3 regions of the Serratia sp. Res13-Sevr-LER1-36-b genome follow, and region 1 is predicted to be linked to each of the others. Evidence: predicted binding sites of a transcription regulator. Region 1 holds the regulator's gene; each other region holds the start of a gene.
The links. Region 1 encodes CRP, which controls carbon source genes, mostly activating them, when cyclic AMP is high. Its sites were predicted from a motif close to ATGTGANNNNNNTCACAT; they were not measured.
Positions count from the first base shown of each region.

Region 2: a site for CRP is predicted at 1,939-1,956, ahead of IMQ33_RS05650 (YjcB family protein). Genes of this name have one in related genera too.
Region 3: a site for CRP is predicted at 2,548-2,565, ahead of IMQ33_RS08875 (YfcZ/YiiS family protein). Genes of this name have one in related genera too.

Region 1 covers NZ_JADACK010000045.1:6,167-12,039, forward strand. The annotation lists gene IMQ33_RS25805 (aspartate aminotransferase family protein) at 1-657, shown strand, start outside; gene IMQ33_RS25810 (YccS/YhfK family putative transporter) at 700-2,775, opposite strand; gene crp (cAMP-activated global transcriptional regulator CRP) at 2,832-3,464, opposite strand; gene IMQ33_RS25820 (OsmC family protein) at 3,846-4,253, shown strand; gene IMQ33_RS25825 (LysR substrate-binding domain-containing protein) at 4,256-5,164, opposite strand; gene IMQ33_RS25830 (MFS transporter) at 5,356-5,873, shown strand, end outside.
Region 2 covers NZ_JADACK010000005.1:1,003,005-1,008,877, forward strand. The annotation lists gene mrdA (penicillin-binding protein 2) at 1-1,744, opposite strand, end outside; gene IMQ33_RS05650 (YjcB family protein) at 2,051-2,332, shown strand; gene IMQ33_RS05655 (glyoxalase) at 2,387-2,830, opposite strand; gene IMQ33_RS05660 (helix-turn-helix domain-containing protein) at 2,849-3,718, opposite strand; gene IMQ33_RS05665 (DMT family transporter) at 3,897-4,802, shown strand; gene IMQ33_RS05670 (colicin V family bacteriocin) at 5,041-5,229, opposite strand; gene IMQ33_RS05675 (hypothetical protein) at 5,226-5,390, opposite strand; gene IMQ33_RS05680 (alpha/beta fold hydrolase) at 5,783-5,873, opposite strand, start outside.
Region 3 covers NZ_JADACK010000014.1:23,646-29,518, reverse strand. The annotation lists gene IMQ33_RS08885 (flotillin family protein) at 1-891, shown strand, start outside; gene fadL (long-chain fatty acid transporter FadL) at 972-2,294, opposite strand; gene IMQ33_RS08875 (YfcZ/YiiS family protein) at 2,702-2,998, shown strand; gene fadI (acetyl-CoA C-acyltransferase FadI) at 3,197-4,510, shown strand; gene fadJ (fatty acid oxidation complex subunit alpha FadJ) at 4,507-5,873, shown strand, end outside.

The DNA of each region.
Region 1 (5,873 bases):
GCGGTAGTGATGGAGCCTATTCAGGGGGAAGGGGGCATTACCGCCGCCGATCCTGTCTTCCTCAAGGGCGTGCGTGAACTCTGCGATCAACATCAGGCGCTGCTGGTATTTGATGAAGTGCAAAGCGGTATGGGCCGCAGCGGCAAGCTGTTTACCTATATGCATTACGGCATTACGCCAGACATCCTCACCACCGCTAAAGCGCTGGGCGGCGGTTTCCCGGTGAGTGCGATGCTGACTACCGAAGAGATCGCCTCGGTGATGCAGGTTGGCACTCATGGTACTACCTACGGCGGCAACCCACTGGCCTGTGCAGTGGCAGAGGCAGCGTTGGACGTCATCAACACGCCAGAGGTGCTAAGCGGGATTGAGCAGCGTCACGGGCTGTTTGTTCAGGCTTTGCAGGAGATCGGTAAAAAATACGATGTGTTCAGCGACATTCGTGGCATGGGGCTGTTGATTGGTGCAGAACTGAAGGCAGGCTATCACGGCAAAGCGCGCGATTTTCTCACTGCCGCCGCTGCACGTGGCTTGATGATCCTCAACGCTGGGCCAAACGTGATCCGTTTTGCTCCTTCGTTGGTGGTTGAACTGAAGGATATCGAGGAAGGCATGGCGCTGTTCGAGTTGGCCGTACAGGATGTGATTAAGGCTTAAGTCATTCACCGGGGCCGAACTTCAGCATCGGCTCCGGCAACCTCAGCTTTCCCGCAGTTTGCGCTTCAGCCAGATCCCATGATGTGGGCGCTGGCGCCATGCCAGTGACGAAATGGTATGCATCACGGTCAGGTGAGAAAGGATCCGCCGCAGGTGGCGTTCCATCTCGGTGATCGGCATATCAGGGTGCAGGTCCGGCGGCTTCATGATGCTGTTGCTGGTACTTGGGCCGTCATATTCCAACCGCTGCTGGCAGCTCTGCAAGGCTATCTCACAGGTTTGCAGATACTCCTGAGCCAGCTTGGGCGTCAGCATATAGTGCTCGCGTGCCAGAATGGTCATCGCATTCAGGTGTTCAACGATAAACTGGTTATGGGTGATCCACAGCCGCATATCTGCCAGATAATTCGATTCAAACCCCGGCTCCTGCATCGCCTGATTGAGCGAGGTAAACAGGGCGTTATGCGCCTGGTTGACCTGCATACGCGTGTAGGCCAGTTCACTGGGATCCGGTTCCTGCTCTTCCAGCAATAATCGCAGTGCCGTCTGATCGTGCTCTAGCGCCTGATGGGCGTTTTTACGCAGCAGGCCACTCTGCCACTGCGGCCATAGCCAGATCGTGCCGCCAAACACCAGTACGCAGCCAATAAGGGTATCGATCAGGCGGGGAACCAGGAAATGGGTGCCATTCAGCGCCAGGAGCTGCAAGGTGTAGACGGCAGTCACGGTAAAGCCCATCACCGCCAGCCCGTAGTTTTTCCGCAGGATCAGATAGGCCGCCAGGGTGATCGCCAACATGATGCTCAACGTCACGTTCTCCGGCATCTGCAGTTGCAACAGTCCGGCGGCAATCACCAACCCGGCCAACGTGCCGAGGGCACGGTGCTGGATCCTCACCCGCGTGGCGTTATAGCCGTTTTGACTGACCAGCATGATGGTCAGCAAGATCCAATAGGGTTTTGGCAGGTTGAACAGCATGCCCAGGCTGCTGCCTGCCGCCAGAATGACCCCCAGCCTGGCTGCGTTGCGCAGGGCGTTGGATTTAAACGACAGATAGCTCACCACCGCGGGCCAGAACGGCAGACGTGACTGATTGGCCATCAGATTGCGACGGTAAAGCGGGTGCTGGGTGCGCAGCAGGCGTGCGATGCGGCTGAAGTGGTAATAGCAGAACTGACCAACCGGGTTATCGGCGTGCTGTGAGGCCACTTTTTCCAGCGCCGCCAGCTCATTCTTCATACTGAAACGCGCAGAGTGCCGATGATAGAGAATATCGTCGGCCACCACCCGCAGGCGCGTGGCGATCACCTGGGCGTTGCGGCGGATAATCGCTTCGGCCTGGCTTTGCTCTACCAGCTTTTGCACTTCTTCCGGCAGATGCAGGCTGACGGTAATGTGCTCTTGCAAATCGAGCGCCACCTGAAACGTACGTTGCAGGCGCTTTTGCTCCAGGTTATTGGCATGGGGCAGGAAATTAAGCTGTTGGTATAGCAGACTGATCAGATCCATCACTTTCTGTTGGCGTTGCAACAGCGGCGGCAGGGCAGTTTCTGGATCGGTATGTTGCGTCAGTAATGAGTATTTGGCTTCAAAATAGTCGGCCAACTGCATATACAGCTGGCTTAAGGATTCGCGCATCGGCTGCTCTTTCCACAGCTTGAACCAGGCCCAGGTAAACAACCCGTACCAGGCGGTGCCGACGATATACAGTAAAGGGGCATGCCAGATTGGCACGGTGCCTACCATGCTGAGGGAAAAGATGGCGGCAACCAGTGCGGCTGGTAGCAGGCGGGCATGCAGCGGACTGATCTCACCGCTGACGCCGAGCAACAGCGCCATTCCCAACATCAGTAAGGGCAGGGGAAGCTCCCACAGCAGGGCTTGTTGCAGCAGAAAGCTACTGAGTGCGAATAGGGATCCACCCACGACCAGGCGTTTGAAAAAGCGTTTGTGTGGCGTATCCAGCCCGGCAATGTTGCAGCAGGCGGGCACCAACGAGAACAGCATGCCGAGTTGCAGGTTGCCAATCAGCAAACCAAACGCCACCGGCAGGCACAACACCAGCGTTTGCCGCAGTGCGTAGTTGACTTCCGGGTGGTAGATCAGGCGGCGCCACATGGTTGGCTATTCAGTAGGTAAAGAAACGGCGCATTGCTGCACCGTTTCCCTGGGGATTAACGCGTACCGTACACGACAATGGTTTTGCCGTGCGCGGAGATCAGGTTTTGATCTTCGAGCATTTTCAAAATACGACCGACGGTTTCACGTGAGCAACCGACGATTTGGCCAATTTCCTGGCGGGTGATTTTGATCTGCATGCCGTCTGGGTGAGTCATGGCATCAGGTTGTTTTGCCAGGTTCAGCAAGGTCTGAGCAATGCGGCCGGTAACGTCAAGGAAGGCGAGGTTACCCACTTTCTCTGAGGTGACTTGCAGGCGGTTAGCCATCTGTGCGGACAGGCGCATCAGGATATCCGGGTTAACCTGGATCAACTGGCGGAATTTCTTGTAGGAAATTTCAGCCACTTCACAGGCGGTTTTGGCCCGTACCCAGGCGCTACGCTCCTGGCCTTCTTCAAATAATCCTAGCTCGCCGATGAAATCCCCCTGGTTAAGGTAGGACAGGATCATCTCTTTGCCTTCTTCATCTTTAATCAGCACCGCGACGGAGCCTTTGACGATGTAGTAAAGCGTTTCGGCCTTTTCACCTTGGTGAATCAGCGTACTCTTCGATGGATATTTGTGGATATGGCAATGAGACAGGAACCATTCGAGAGTCGGGTCTGTTTGCGGTTTGCCGAGAACCATTCGCTGTTATCCTCTGTTGTTATCGCTGCCTTGTATCACAGGGGTCAGAGTTCCCTGTAAAACGTGCTTATAGCCCGGTGTTTTAATTGTGGCTATCAACAGGTTTTGAGGCGTGTTATAGAAATACGCTTGTGCTCTAGCATATTAACTTGCAGGGAGAGCTGCAAGCTACATTCTGTTAACAAACCAATATAGGGGCCTTTCCTTGGACGTATCCCTGAAATCGGTGACCTGGAAAGAGTTATTGCGGCTCTGTTTGTAGCACAGAGTGAGGCGGGTGTCTTGTGTTGTCTCGCTTCAGCATGATTAGCATCAGGTTACGTTGCCAGAATGTATGCGAAAGCGTACCCTGTTTTTAAGAAATTAACCGGAGTGTGTAACATGCAGGCAAGAGTTAAGTGGGTAGAAGGGCTGACATTCCTGGGTGAGTCTGCGTCCGGCCACCAGGTGTTGATGGATGGCAACGCGGGCGATAAAGCGCCAAGCCCGATGGAAATGGTGTTGATGTCCGTTGGCGGCTGTAGCGCCATCGATGTGGTGTCGATCCTGCAAAAAGGGCGTAACGATGTGCGTGACTGCGAGGTTAAACTGACCTCCGAGCGTCGTGAAGAAGCACCGCGTCTGTTTACCCATATCAATCTGCATTTTATCGTCACCGGCAAAGGGCTGACCGACAAGATTGTGGAGCGCGCGGTGGATCTTTCCGCCGAGAAATACTGCTCCGTCTCCTTGATGTTGGGTAAAGCCGCCAGCATCACCCACAGCTTCGAAATCCGCGAAGTGGCCTGATCCTACCAAGGGTAGCGCAGGCAGTGGGCACGCAATAAATCAAGAAATCGCCGTGCCGTCACGGTTAGCGGCGATTTCTGTGAATACAGCACGCAATATTGCGCCTGCGGCAGCGTGTCGATAGGCAATGCCACCAGCCGATGCTGCAAATGGAACGGTGCACTCATCGCCCGCGCCACGATAGTCAAATAATCCGCCTCTAACACCATGTTCAAGCCACAGGTCACAGAGTCCGAGCGAATGGGCGAACGGGTCAATTGCTGATAGAAGGTGCCTAACATCGCGCGCAACTGCTGGTAATACCCCATATCGGTTTCCGGTAATAACCACTTGGCCTCACGCAGTTCGTCCAGCGAGGTTGCCTGCGCCAGTGGGTGCCCCTGGCGTGCGATAATGCAAAAAGAGGCGTTGAACAGCGGTTCACGCACCAGATCCTCCAACGGCAGTTCCGGGCTGACGGTACCCACGGCAAAATCCAGGCGGCCTTCGCGCAATGCTGGCAGCAGCGTAGACAGCTGTGCTTCGCGGATCAGCAGATTGGCCTGCGGAAACGGCTGTTTGAAGGCTTCGACCAGATCCGGTAATACCGTCAGGGCGAGTAGCGAAGAGCAGCCAATAGCGACGTTACCTTGCGAATGCTGATTCAACTGCTGGATCTCGTCGGCGGCGCGCTGCAATTCCTCCAGGATCAATTGCATTCGCAGGGCGAAGGCGCGGCCGGTTTCGGTCAGCGTCATTCCTTGGCTGCTGCGATTGATCAACTGGGTTTCCAGGATCTGTTCCAGTTCACGGATGGTACGGCTCACGGCAGGCTGAGACTGCTCCAGCGCGCGCGCCGCCCCGCGAATACTGCCGCTGCGGATCACCTGCTGGAAGACTTTCAACTGTTGTAACTTCGGTAAATAGCGCATTCCCCACCCTATCAATAAAAAGCATCACCCCTTACAAAACTGTATCTTATGCCGCTCGGCAAAAGGCGATAATTTCAGCGTGTTATTGTAAGTGACTGTTATTAAAACTATAAAGTGACCTTGATCACATTATTAAATACGCCGGCCCTGCGGGTGGGCTGCCTGGGTGATAACTTAAAGGGATATCGGCGATGAAAAATCGTTCGCTAATGATTTTTTTGCTGTTTGTGGGCTATGTCGTGGTGTACATCGATAAAACCGTGATGGGTTTTGCGCTGTTACCTATCGAACACGAATTCAATCTACAGCCGGAACAGCTGGGCTACATTACCGGGATGTTTTTCCTGGCGTATTCCCTGTTCCAGATACCGGCGGGCTGGCTCAATGACCGCTTTGGCTTTAAGAAAGTGCTGTGCAGTTCGTTACTGCTGCTGGGGGGATTTGCCCTGTGCTTCGGCATTCTGGGGTTCGGCCTGGGCCTGCTGGTGACGTTCCGCTTCCTGTCCGGTATTGGCCACTCCGGCTATCCGTGTTCCTGCGCCAAGGCGGTAGTGGCGAATTTCCCACTGGAACAGCGCACCTTCGCGCAGTCCATTCTGCTGTCCTCCGCCGGGTTGGCGATGACCGTCGGGCCGCTGGTCGCAGTCTATTGCCTGGATCACATCGGCTGGCGTGGGTCGTTCTCTGCGCTTGGCCTGTTGGCATTCGT
Region 2 (5,873 bases), on a different contig from region 1:
ACGGCGCAAACAGGGTATAGAAGATATGGTCACGCAGGCGTACCGGGATCATTTTGGCATTGTAAGTCTGGTTTTCTTTCAGGCTGAAAACCTGTGACGTCCCCGATTTGGCCGCTATCTGGTAGGGCGCGGTATGGAACAGTTTATACCCGGTCCCGTTAGGCAGGTTCGCCATGCCATACATACCGTTGCGCACAATCCCCCAATACGGCGATTTGGCCTCTCCAATCTGTACGGCCTGCTCTGATGGCTGATAGCGTTCGACTTCCCGGCCCTGCTTCATCGAATACAGCAGATGCGGCGTTTTCACCCTGCCGCTGTTGATCAGCGTGGTCAGTGCTTTCACCATCTGGAGCGGCGTAGCGACCCAATACCCCTGGCCAATACCCACCGAGATGGTATCACCTTGGTACCAGCCTTTTTTATGTACCCGCTGCTTCCATTCCCTGCTCGGCAGAACGCCGCGATATTCCTCGTTTAGATCGATTCCCGTCGCCTTGCCATAGCCAAACTGGCTTAGCCATTGATGGATCCGGTCGATCCCCATCTCATAGGCAACCTGATAGAAGAAGGTATCGGCTGACTCCTCGATCGCCTTGGTGACGTTCAGCAGGCCGTGCCCGGTTTTCAACCAGTCGCGATAGTGCCGCTGCGTTCCCGGCAGGGTCCAGGTGGGTGCGCCAAAGAAAGTGGTGGTTGGGGTGATGACACCGGCAAACAGTGCCGATACCGCCATATAAGGTTTTACCGTTGAGGCTGGCGGGTATAGCCCCTGCGTCACGCGGTTAATCAGTGGTAAGTCCGGGTTGCTGAGCAGCGACTTGTAGGCCTGATAGCCAATACCTTTGACGAACGGGTTGGGATCGTAGCTAGGGCTGGAAACCATCGCCAGAATGCCTCCGTCGCGCGGATCGGCGACCACTACCGCCGCCCGTTGCCCTTTGAGCAAGCTTTCGATGTACTGTTGCAGGTGCAGATCTAGCGTCAGATAAATATCTTTGCCCGCCTGGGGCGGCTGTTCCTTCAGCAGGCGAACGATACGCCCGTGGTTATCCACCTCCACTTCCTGATAGCCAGTGGTGCCGTGTAGCTCTTTCTCGTAATAGGCTTCCAGCCCCTGTTTGCCAATATTGTGGTCGGCCGCATAGTTTTGCGCTAATCCCTGCTGCTCCAGCTTTTTAACATCGTTATCGTTAATGCGCGAGACATACCCCACCACGTGCGCCAACTGTGCCCCGTAAGGATATTGCCGCTGCTGGTAGGTCTCGATGGTTACACCGTCAAAGCGATACTGGTTTACCGCAAAACGAGCCACCTCGGTTTCACTAAGTCCGGTCTTCAGCGTGACGGGCTTGTAGCGGCTATTGTGGTGCATATCGTCACGGAATGAGGCGATGTCATCCGGCGTCAGATCGACGATTGGCGTCAGGTTTTGCAACAGCGTTGCCATATCGGCAATCTTGCTGGGGGTCACTTCAATCTGATACAGTTGTATGTTGCGCACCAGCGGGATGCCGTTGCGATCGAAGATCAGGCCACGATGAGGGGCAATCGGCAGCATCTTGATATCGTTCTGATTAGAGCGAGTCTGGTAAAACGCATGCTGTTTGATCTGCAACTGATAAAGGTTGTAAACCAGCAAACCAAAACAGGCGACGACCAACACCATCGCCACGCAGGCACGGCGAATAAACAACGTTTCTTCGGCGGGATGGTCACGGAAAGGATCTTTTAATTGGGCCATGCGCGGAGTCTTACCTGCCTGACTGATAGCTATAATGGGTGCGAAAAGCCGGCCAGCATAGCGTTAATAACCCTGGAGCCACATTAAAAGGTTGCTAATGATTTGGCATAAATGTTTCAACATATTGGAATGTTGCTGTGATTTGTCAGACAGGCCATGACGACTATTGAGACACCAATTATTCCGATGCTACAATGTGACGTAGATCACACCAACAACCTAAACCACCGTCTATCAATGCGCATTCTTCCCCAGAGTCTGATACCAGGAGATGGATGCGGCGTTTGTAGCAAAGGATCACCACCGATGAGTACCATAGCCACTGGCTTTATTATGATGCGCTGGGAATTGCTGAGCGCAGTGATGATGTTTCTGGCCAGCCAACTGAATGTGGTGTGCCGCAAAGCCAGCCGTAACGGCATGGCGTTTGTGTTCAGCAGCCTGGGGCTGTTCACTAGCTGCTGGTTTGTGATGGGGCTGATGGGTATGTCCTTCAACCTGGCTGGCATTATGCATTTCTGGGCCTCTTTCAAGGACGTCTTCATCGATGTCATGAGCCAAAACCCGACCGCCTTCCCCTTGCCATAACCACCGTTCTTGGCACCATCCGCCGATGGTGCTGTGCCATAGGTAGCCAGTGGGTTATGGGTTAGCCCGCATCCAGGGTGTTAAAGTCACGCCAACCAGCAAGCCTTCCGGGCTTAACAGACGGGTGACGCTCTGGCCCCACGGTTCCAAACGGTTGGCTACCAGCAGTTGATAGCCTTGATCCAGCAGCGTTTGGGTGGCCTTCGCCATATCCGCCACGTCAAACTCCATCCACGCCTGCGGCACCGGTAAATCTTGTGGCCACTGATCCTGACCAAAACAGGATTTGGCAGCCTGCGCCAAAGGCCACAACGCAAAGTGCTTCACCCCGGGCAAGGCATCGTGCTCGGTCAACAGATAGTCCTCATTCCCTTCCATTGGCTTGAGCGGCAACCCCAGCGCTTGCTGATACAACGCGGCACTTTGGCTGGTGTTTTGGGTGATCGGGCCAAAACCCGCGACAAAAAGTACCTCAACACCACAAAAGGGTTGTTCCATATCCTTTCTCCTCAGAGATTAACGGCTTTGCTGCCGCAGCCGTATCGGCGTATAGCCATAGAATGCCTTGAAACGGTGGCTGAAATGGCTGGCCGAGCTAAAGCCGCAGTCCAGCGCAATCTGGGTTAGCGGCATCAGCGTGTTGCGCAGTAATTTCTCCGCCTGTTGCAAACGCACTTGCATCACGTACTGATGTGGTGCCTGCCCGGTGCTGTGTTTAAACATGCGGGCAAAATGAAACTCACTCAATTCCGCCTGAGCAGCCAAGTCTGCCAGCACCAATGGTTGATCGAGATGGTGATAGATAAACTCTTGCACCCGCTTCAGCACGGCCGGTGCCAGCCCACCACGCACGCTGGGCAGCCGCCATTGCAACTGGGTGTAGCGCTGAAGCATATGCGACATCAACAACGTGGAGGCGCTGCTCAGTGCCAGTTGGTTGGCGCTGTCTTGCCAATTGTGATTAAGTAAAAACTGGCGATACAGCAGCGTGATTTGCGGATCTTCCGCAAACGACAGCGGCTCTACGTTGATGGACGCCGGGCTGCGATCCCAGGTCTGCTCCACCAAATGGCGCAAATGCTGGTCGGTACAATACAGATGAACAAAGGAGAGATTGCTGCGTACATCCCAGGTGGATTCGTAATGACGCGGCATGATGCAAAAGCGATCCGGGCCGCCGCCGTTCTGCCACCCCCCTGGCACCTTCTGATAGCACTCATAACCATCCGCCACGTACAGGCTGAGGGTGTGGTGATCGGCACTTTCCTGGGTGATACGGTCATTGCAGTTTGACCAGGCCGCCAATTGCACGCCAGATCCCAGCTGCACGCTGTTGTGCAACCGGGCTTTATGTTGGTGCAATGTTTCAAATGCCAGGTATGCCATAGCTGCCCTATTCCTGTGATCCAAGCCGTTCCAGTTTAAAGAGTGGCGGCGCGGGATGCCAGTTGTCACCGGGCGCTTTTAACAAAAAAAGCGCAAGAATATGCAATTGGCCGCAAAAGGCTGAAAGCGTTACAGCGCAAAAAGATGAATACTCCTGCCATCATTAACAGGAGAACTCATGAATACGCTGTTGTACCTTGCCGTTGTGCTGATTTGGGGCACCACCTGGATTGCGATTACCCTGCAACAAGGCACGGTGGCGATCCCCGTGTCGATCGGTTACCGTTTCTTGCTTGCTGCCGCCGTGATGTGGCTAGCCATGCTGGCGCTACGCCGTCTGCGGGCCATTAGCCTGCGGGACCACCTGTTCTGCATGTTGCAGGGTTGCTGTGTGTTTGGCTTTAACTTTTACTGTTTCTACCTGGCGGCGGCCTATATCAGCAGCGGGCTGGAATCGGTGATTTTCTCGATGGCGGTGTTGTTCAACGCGGTTAACAGCATGATTTTCTTCCGCCAACGCCCCAGCCCGAATCTGCTGCCTGCGGCACTGTTAGGCATGACCGGCATCGTGGCGCTATTTTGGCAGGATCTGATGGCGACCCAGATGGCGCCAGAATTGCTTAAAGGGATCGGGTTGAGCGCGCTGGGCACCTACGGTTTTTCGCTGGGGAACATGCTCAGCACGCGCCACCAACGCCGTGGGCTGGATATGCTTTCCACCAATACCTACGCCATGAGCTACGGCACACTGCTGATGTTTGCCATCGCACTGGCACAGGGCGATTCATTGCAGCTCGAATTCACCACTCGCTATCTGGGATCGCTGTTCTATCTGGCGATTTTTGGCACGGTGATCGCCTTTGCCGCCTATTTCACCCTGCTAGGCCGCATCGGCTCAGGGGCCGCCGCCTATAGCACCTTGCTGTTCCCGTTGGTGGCGCTAACGATCTCCACTCTGTATGAGGGTTACCAGTGGCATCTGAATGCGGTGATTGGCCTGTGCCTGATCCTGCTGGGCAACCTGGTGATGTTTTCCAAACCGGGGATGTTCAATCTATATCGATGGAAACGTGGGGTTCAGTGACGGTATTAAAGATAAGCGTCGAGATACCGTTGCCCACTTAAGATAATCCATGAATTAACACAAAAATCATTGAGGTGTGATGTAAACCACCTCAATGATTGCCCCCTATCACGAAAGATTACAGCCCATTGCAGTAGGATTCGTATTGACCTTGTTTACTCATGCATATTAATGGCTTATTAGGTCGACAAATTCCATTCCAGGCTGGCCCACTGGCGTTTTGGTTTCCTGCAGCATCCTATAATGCTCCCACCGCAACCCCTGCGGCTAGTCCAATTGCCGGCCCTAATGGGCCAGCCAAACCCGTTCCGAATGCCGTGCCAGCGATTGTGGCTCCGCCAACGGCAACCTCTCTACCTGCTTGTTCCCAGTTTACATTTCCTGCACCTGAAACCATATTAATTTCATCAAAGCTTAAGACTTTCATTTAAAAACTCCTGTTACTTGATAATAAATAAACATCACGATTGCTATGCCAGTAGAAATAGCCAAGGACTGAAATAACGGAGACGCGTTAAAACTTCTCGCAATAGAACCTATGGCAACGCCAAGAAAAACACAAAAAAAGATAAATAGAATATTTTTCATTAACCCCCCTGAAATGTAAGTAATGAACTTGTTTTTAAAATTACAATATTGATTTCAATAAATCATAAAAATAAGAGAGATTGTTCAGGCATTATAAAAATGCCTGAAGATGCTAAGGGTTGTGATATAACCTATCTACTCATTTCTCAAATGATGTCATCACAGAATAACCATCCAAAAGTTGATAATGACTATCATTCTAAATTATTTTATCAAGGTCAAGTTATTTTTTATTCGACAGTAAATGCCTATTAATCATTCCTATAATGAAAACCGTTAAAGCGATATGGTAATTTTATTAGCAACAATCAAAGTAAGCAGCGGAAAATAAATCGATAGCCATGGTCTAAAACCTTGTCACCCCCCGAAGGCTTTTTAGCTGCGCTCAAAAATTAGGCCTGCCGTAGGAAGTTCTCTATACTCGTTGCCAAGGCGAGCGGTACTTCATTCATTGGGTAATGACCGGCATTCTCAAGTATTTCC
Region 3 (5,873 bases), on a different contig from region 1:
GAGCAGGCGGTACGGACCCGTAAGGTAGAGGCCGACCGTGAAATCCGTGTTAAAGAGATCGAGCAGAATAAAGTCACCGAAATGGCCGCCATCGAGCAGAAAAAAGTGACGGAAATCGCCGAACAGGATAAGGCCATCGCCATTGCTGCCAAGTCTGAGCAGCAGTCCCAGGCTCAGGCGCGCGCCAATGACGCGTTGACCGAAGCGGTGAAAGCGGAGCAAAACGTGGAAACCACGCGCCAAACCGCTGAAGCCGATCGTGCCAAACAGGTCGCTCTGATCGAAGCCCGCCAAGGGGCGGAAACCGAAGCGATGCAACTGACGCTGAAAGCCCGTGCGGAGAAAGAGGCTGCTGAACTGCAGGCCGCTGCCATCATCGAACTGGCTGAAGCCGCGCGTAAGAAAGGCTTGGCAGAGGCGGAAACCCAGCGCGCGTTGAACGAAGCGGTCAACATGCTTTCCAGCGATCAGACCAGCCTGAAGTTCAAACTGGCGCTGCTGCAGGCACTGCCAGCGATCATCGAGAAGTCCGTTGAGCCGATGAAGGCCATCGACGGCATCAAGATCCTCCAGGTTGATGGGTTGAACCGTTCTGGCGGTGCCGCAGGTGCGACGGCGGCTTCGGTCGGTGGCGGCAACTTGGCCGAGCAGGCGATGTCTGCCGCTCTTGCCTATCGCACGCACGCCCCGGTTATCGATTCCCTGCTACAGGAAATCGGTATCAGCGGCGGTTCATTGCAGGCGCTGACCGCTGCTTTACCACAGGCACAGCCAGTTGCTCCGTTGGTGGAGCCTGACGCTGTAGTCGTGCAGGAAGAGATTGCGGAACAAAAACCGGAGTCGTATGCACCGTCAACGGAGCACAGCATCACGGCGGTAAACCTTTCCTGAGTTAAGGCTGGATGGGGTTAACACAATAGAAAACGGCGGGGTAATCCCGCCGTTTTTACGTTTCTGTTTAGGAAAACAGATTAGAAACGGTAGTTGAAGCCAGCACCGTACAACCAGGCTGAACCCTTCGATTCGAAGGTGTATGGGCCTTCTTTGATGGTGACTTTCTGGCCGTGCATGTAGGACACACCCACGTCGACAGAAGCGTCTTTATTGAACGCGTAAGTGGTACCGGCGCTGATCCAGGCGCGATCCTGATCCGGGATCGAGATAGAGCGGTTTTGTGCTGGGACCGGGCTATCATCGAAGGCGATACCGCCACGGAAGGTCCAGTTATCGTCGTAGAAGTAGGTAGTACCCAGCGCGATACGGTAAGCGTCACGGAAGCCTTCATGCTTCTGGAACAGGGTGTTGCCGTTGCTGTCGGTCGCTTTCAGCTCCTGGAACTGGCTCCAGCTGGTGTAGGCCATGCTGTAGTGGATCGCCCACTGCGGTGCCACTTTGTTATACCCGGAAACTTCCCACATTTCTGGCAGATTCAGGGTCAGAGAACCTGGGACGTTGTTGCCGTCTGTTCCCATTGGCAGGCCGAGTTTTCCGAGCAGAGGATTAAAGGCTGAAGGCAGGCTGCTTCTGTAGTCACCGTCAAAGTCGATTTTCACTTCAGAACGGTAGGTAAAGCCGTAGCGGTTGTTTTCATCCACTTCATACAGCACGCCTGCGTTCCAGCCATAGCCCCATTTATTGCCTTCCAGATGAGAAATCTGGGTATCAGCAGGGATTTGAGCTACCTGGCCAGCCAGCGCCGGAGGCAGTTGTCCTGAACCTGCGATCAGCAGCGGTAAATCACCGGCGTAGCGATCGATTTTGGCTTTGGCATACACCGCATCAAAGCCCAGACCGAAGCTGAAGTGTTGGTTCAGGCGGTAAGCGGCGCTCAGGTTGATATTGGCGGTGGTCAGGTCTGTAGTCCCGCCGACGGAGCCAGCGGTGTAGCCTTCGTTGTATTCGGTAGCCAGGCCATAGTTACTGGTCACGGAAGCGCCGACGGCCCATTGGTCATTCAGCGGTTGAATGTAGTGCAGGTTGGGTACCCAGGCGGTCGGGGCAATGTTCTTCGCATCCAGGCTGCGGCCTGAAGGTGAGGTGCCGGTAATGTTAACGTCTGGGTCAATAAAAACGGCGCCCGCAGTGAGAGAAGGGCGGTCAAACATCATCATGGTTGCCGGGTTACGACTTGCCGAGGCAGCGGTATCCGCCATTGCGCCTTCGCCAGAATAGGCTCGCCCTAAACCAGCCGCCGAAAATTCGTTCAGCTGGAATCCTGCGGCATACACGTTCGAAGAAATAATTGCCACTGCAGCTGCGAGAGCTGATTTAGTGAATAGGTTTTTCTGGCTCATGACCAAAACCTCATTTTATGTGTTTATTATTTAAACAATGTTACACAAAGTAACATGGAGCGCGCGATTGTAGGGTCCGTTATCAATCTGACAAATCAGACCAGTGGCTGAATTATAGGTCCGACCTGTTAAGATGTTGCAAGTTTGTTTTTGAAATATTTCCAAATTGATATCAGAAAAGAGATCCACATAACAAAAAATGACCTGCACATAACAAAACTCTTATGTTTTTTTACCGCAGGGCGATTTAGTTATGTGATTTCCGTCACTTAAAATGCTTACAAAAAGTAAGGCTAGTGATTGGCAAGCCCGAGGAGTAAAATAAACACAGAATTTTGTTTATTTGCGCCAGATCATAAATGGCTATTTGGGCGAGCGTAACTGCGGCCCGTGAGGAGATTTCAACTATGTCAGATGCAATCAATAAATGTAACGCTCAGGAAACTGCGGCCTGCTGCTGTGTCGATGTCGGAACCGTGATGGATAACACCGATTGCACCGCTTCCTACAGCCGAGTGTTTGCCAATCAGCAAGATGCAGAGCAAACGCTGGCAGCACTGACTGAAAAGGCGCGCGGCGTGGAGTCCGATCCTTGTGACATCAGCAGTAGCATTAAACCGGTTGACGGCGGCGTGCAATTGGATGTGGATTTCACCTTCTCCTGCCAGGCAGAAACCATGATCTTCCAGCTCGGCCTGCGTTAATCCCGACCCGATCCCGTAGGGGCGTAATATCCGCCCCTGCTGGTATCCGCACCGCTTTACCCCCTACCAGAAAGTTGCTCCCGCTCTCAGTTTTCACTTCTGCCGGTTTGCCAAATGTAAACATTTGGTTAACAATGACCTCATCAGGTCAGACCTCTTTTTGTCCGTTGTGTTGACGGCCTCTCTTCAGGAGCGTTTATGAGTAAGGCATTGCCGCTGGTTACCCGTCTCGGCGACCGTATCGCCATTGTTCAAGGGCTGCGTACCCCTTTCGCCAAGCAGGCTACCGCTTATCACGGTATACCTGCGGTCGATCTTGGCAAGACTGCGGTGAGCGAGCTGCTGGCGCGTAGCGGCATCGATCCCGCCCTGATTGAGCAACTGGTATTTGGCCAGGTGGTGCAAATGCCTGAAGCGCCTAACATTGCGCGGGAAATTGTGCTTGGCACCGGCATGAGCGTGCACACCGATGCCTATAGCGTTTCACGTGCCTGTGCCACCAGCTTCCAGGCGATTGCCAACGTGGCGGAAAGTATCATGGCTGGCAGCATCAGTGTTGGCATTGCCGGTGGGGCGGATTCTTCCTCCGTGCTGCCGATTGGCGTTAGCAAGGCGCTGGCCCGCACGTTGGTGGACGTTAACAAGGCCCGCACGCTGTCACAGCGCCTGAAGCTGTTCAGTAAGCTTAAGTTCCGCGATCTGATGCCGGTGCCACCCGCCGTGGCGGAATACTCTACCGGCCTGCGCATGGGGGATACCGCCGAGCAAATGGCGAAAACCCACGGCATTACTCGTGAGCAGCAGGATGCCTTGGCACACCGCTCGCATCAACTGGCCGCCAAAGCCTGGGAGCAGGGGCTGTTGCGCGATGAAGTGATGACCGCCTATGTGCCGCCGTATAAAACCCCGCTGGCCGAAGATAACAACGTCCGCAAAGATTCCAGCCTGGAGTCTTATGCCCGTTTGAAACCGGCATTCGATCGCCGCCACGGTACCGTCACGGCCGCCAACAGTACGCCACTGACCGATGGTGCGGCAGCGGTGCTGATGATGAGCGAGTCCCGTGCGAAAGAACTTGGCCTGGAGCCTCTAGGCTACCTTCGCAGCTTCGCCTTTGCCGCCATTGATGTCTGGGAGGATATGTTGCTCGGTCCTTCCTATGCCACCCCGTTGGCGCTGGATCGTGCCGGTATTACCCTGGCTGAGCTGACCCTGATCGATATGCACGAAGCTTTTGCGGCGCAAACGCTGGCCAACCTGAAAATGTTCGCCAGCACCGAGTTTGCCCAACAGAAGCTGGGGCGTGAGCAGGCGATCGGTGAGGTGGATATGGAAAAATTCAACGTGTTGGGCGGCTCCATCGCTTACGGCCACCCGTTTGCCGCTACTGGCGCACGCATGATCACCCAGACGCTGCACGAGCTTAAACGGCGCGGTGGCGGTCTGGGGCTGGCCACCGCTTGTGCGGCTGGGGGATTAGGTGCGGCGATGATCGTGGAGGTGGACAAATGAGTTTCGAAAACGCATTGCACGAACAGCGTGCCAAGCCTTCGGCATTTCATCTGACCTTGCGCCCGGACAATATTGGCGTGATCACCATCGATGTGCCGGGGGAGAAGGTCAATACGCTGAAGGCGGAGTTTGTTGAGCAGATCAACGACGTGCTGCTCAAGGCACAGCAGCTTGCCACCTTGGAAGGCTTGGTGATCCTGTCCGGCAAGCCAGATTCCTTTATTGCCGGTGCAGATATCACCATGATCGCCGCGTGCCATACGGCCCAAGAGGCACAAGCGCTGGCGAAGAAGGGGCAGAGCACGCTGGCACAGATTGCCGCGTTCCCGGTGCCGGTGGTTGCCGCCATTCATGGTGCTTGCCTTGGGGGCGGGCTGGAGTTGGCTTTGGCCTGCCATAGTCGCGTCTGCTCGCTGGATGACAAAACGGCGCTCGGCCTGCCGGAAGTCCAGTTGGGTTTGCTGCCTGGCTCTGGTGGCACCCAGCGCTTACCCCGCCTGATTGGTGCCAGCAAAGCGTTGGATATGATGCTGACGGGCAGACACGTTCGCGCGCGTCAGGCGCTGCGTATGGGCCTGGTGGATGAGGCCGTACCGCAATCCATTCTGCTGCAAACCGCTATCGAGCGTGTAAAACAGGGGTGGAAATCGCGCCGTGCGTTACCGTGGCAGGAACGCCTGCTCAACGGTCCGTTGGGCAGAAGCCTGCTGTTCAGCATCGTGCGCAAGAAGACCCTGGAGAAAACCCACGGTAACTACCCGGCAGCGGAGCGTATTATTAAGGTGGTGCGCACTGGTCTGGATCAGGGCAGTGCCAGCGGCTATGAAGCGGAAGCACGTGCCTTTGGTGAGCTGGCGATGTCGCCACAGTCTGCCGCATTACGCAGCCTGTTTTTTGCCTCTACGGCGTTGAAAAAAGAGCGCGGCGGGGATGCTCAGCCCCATGAATTACAGCGCGTCGGTGTACTTGGCGGTGGTTTGATGGGCGGCGGTATCGCCTGCGTCACGGCGACTCGTGGTGGGCTACCGGTGCGCATTAAAGACGTGAATGAGCAGGGGATCAACCATGCGTTGAAATACACTTGGGATCTGTTGGGCAAGCGGGTACGCAGCAAACGCATGCGTCCGGCAGAGCGTCAGAAACAGATGATGCTGATTTCAGGCAGCACCGATTACAGCGGTTTTGAGCGGGTCGACATCGTGGTAGAGGCGGTATTTGAAGATATCGTGCTCAAGCAGCAGATGGTGGCCGATATTGAACAGTATGCCGCGCCGCATACCGTATTTGCCTCCAACACCTCATCATTGCCGATAGGCCAAATCGCGGCGCAGGCGGCCAGGCCGCAGCAGGTTATTGGTCTGCA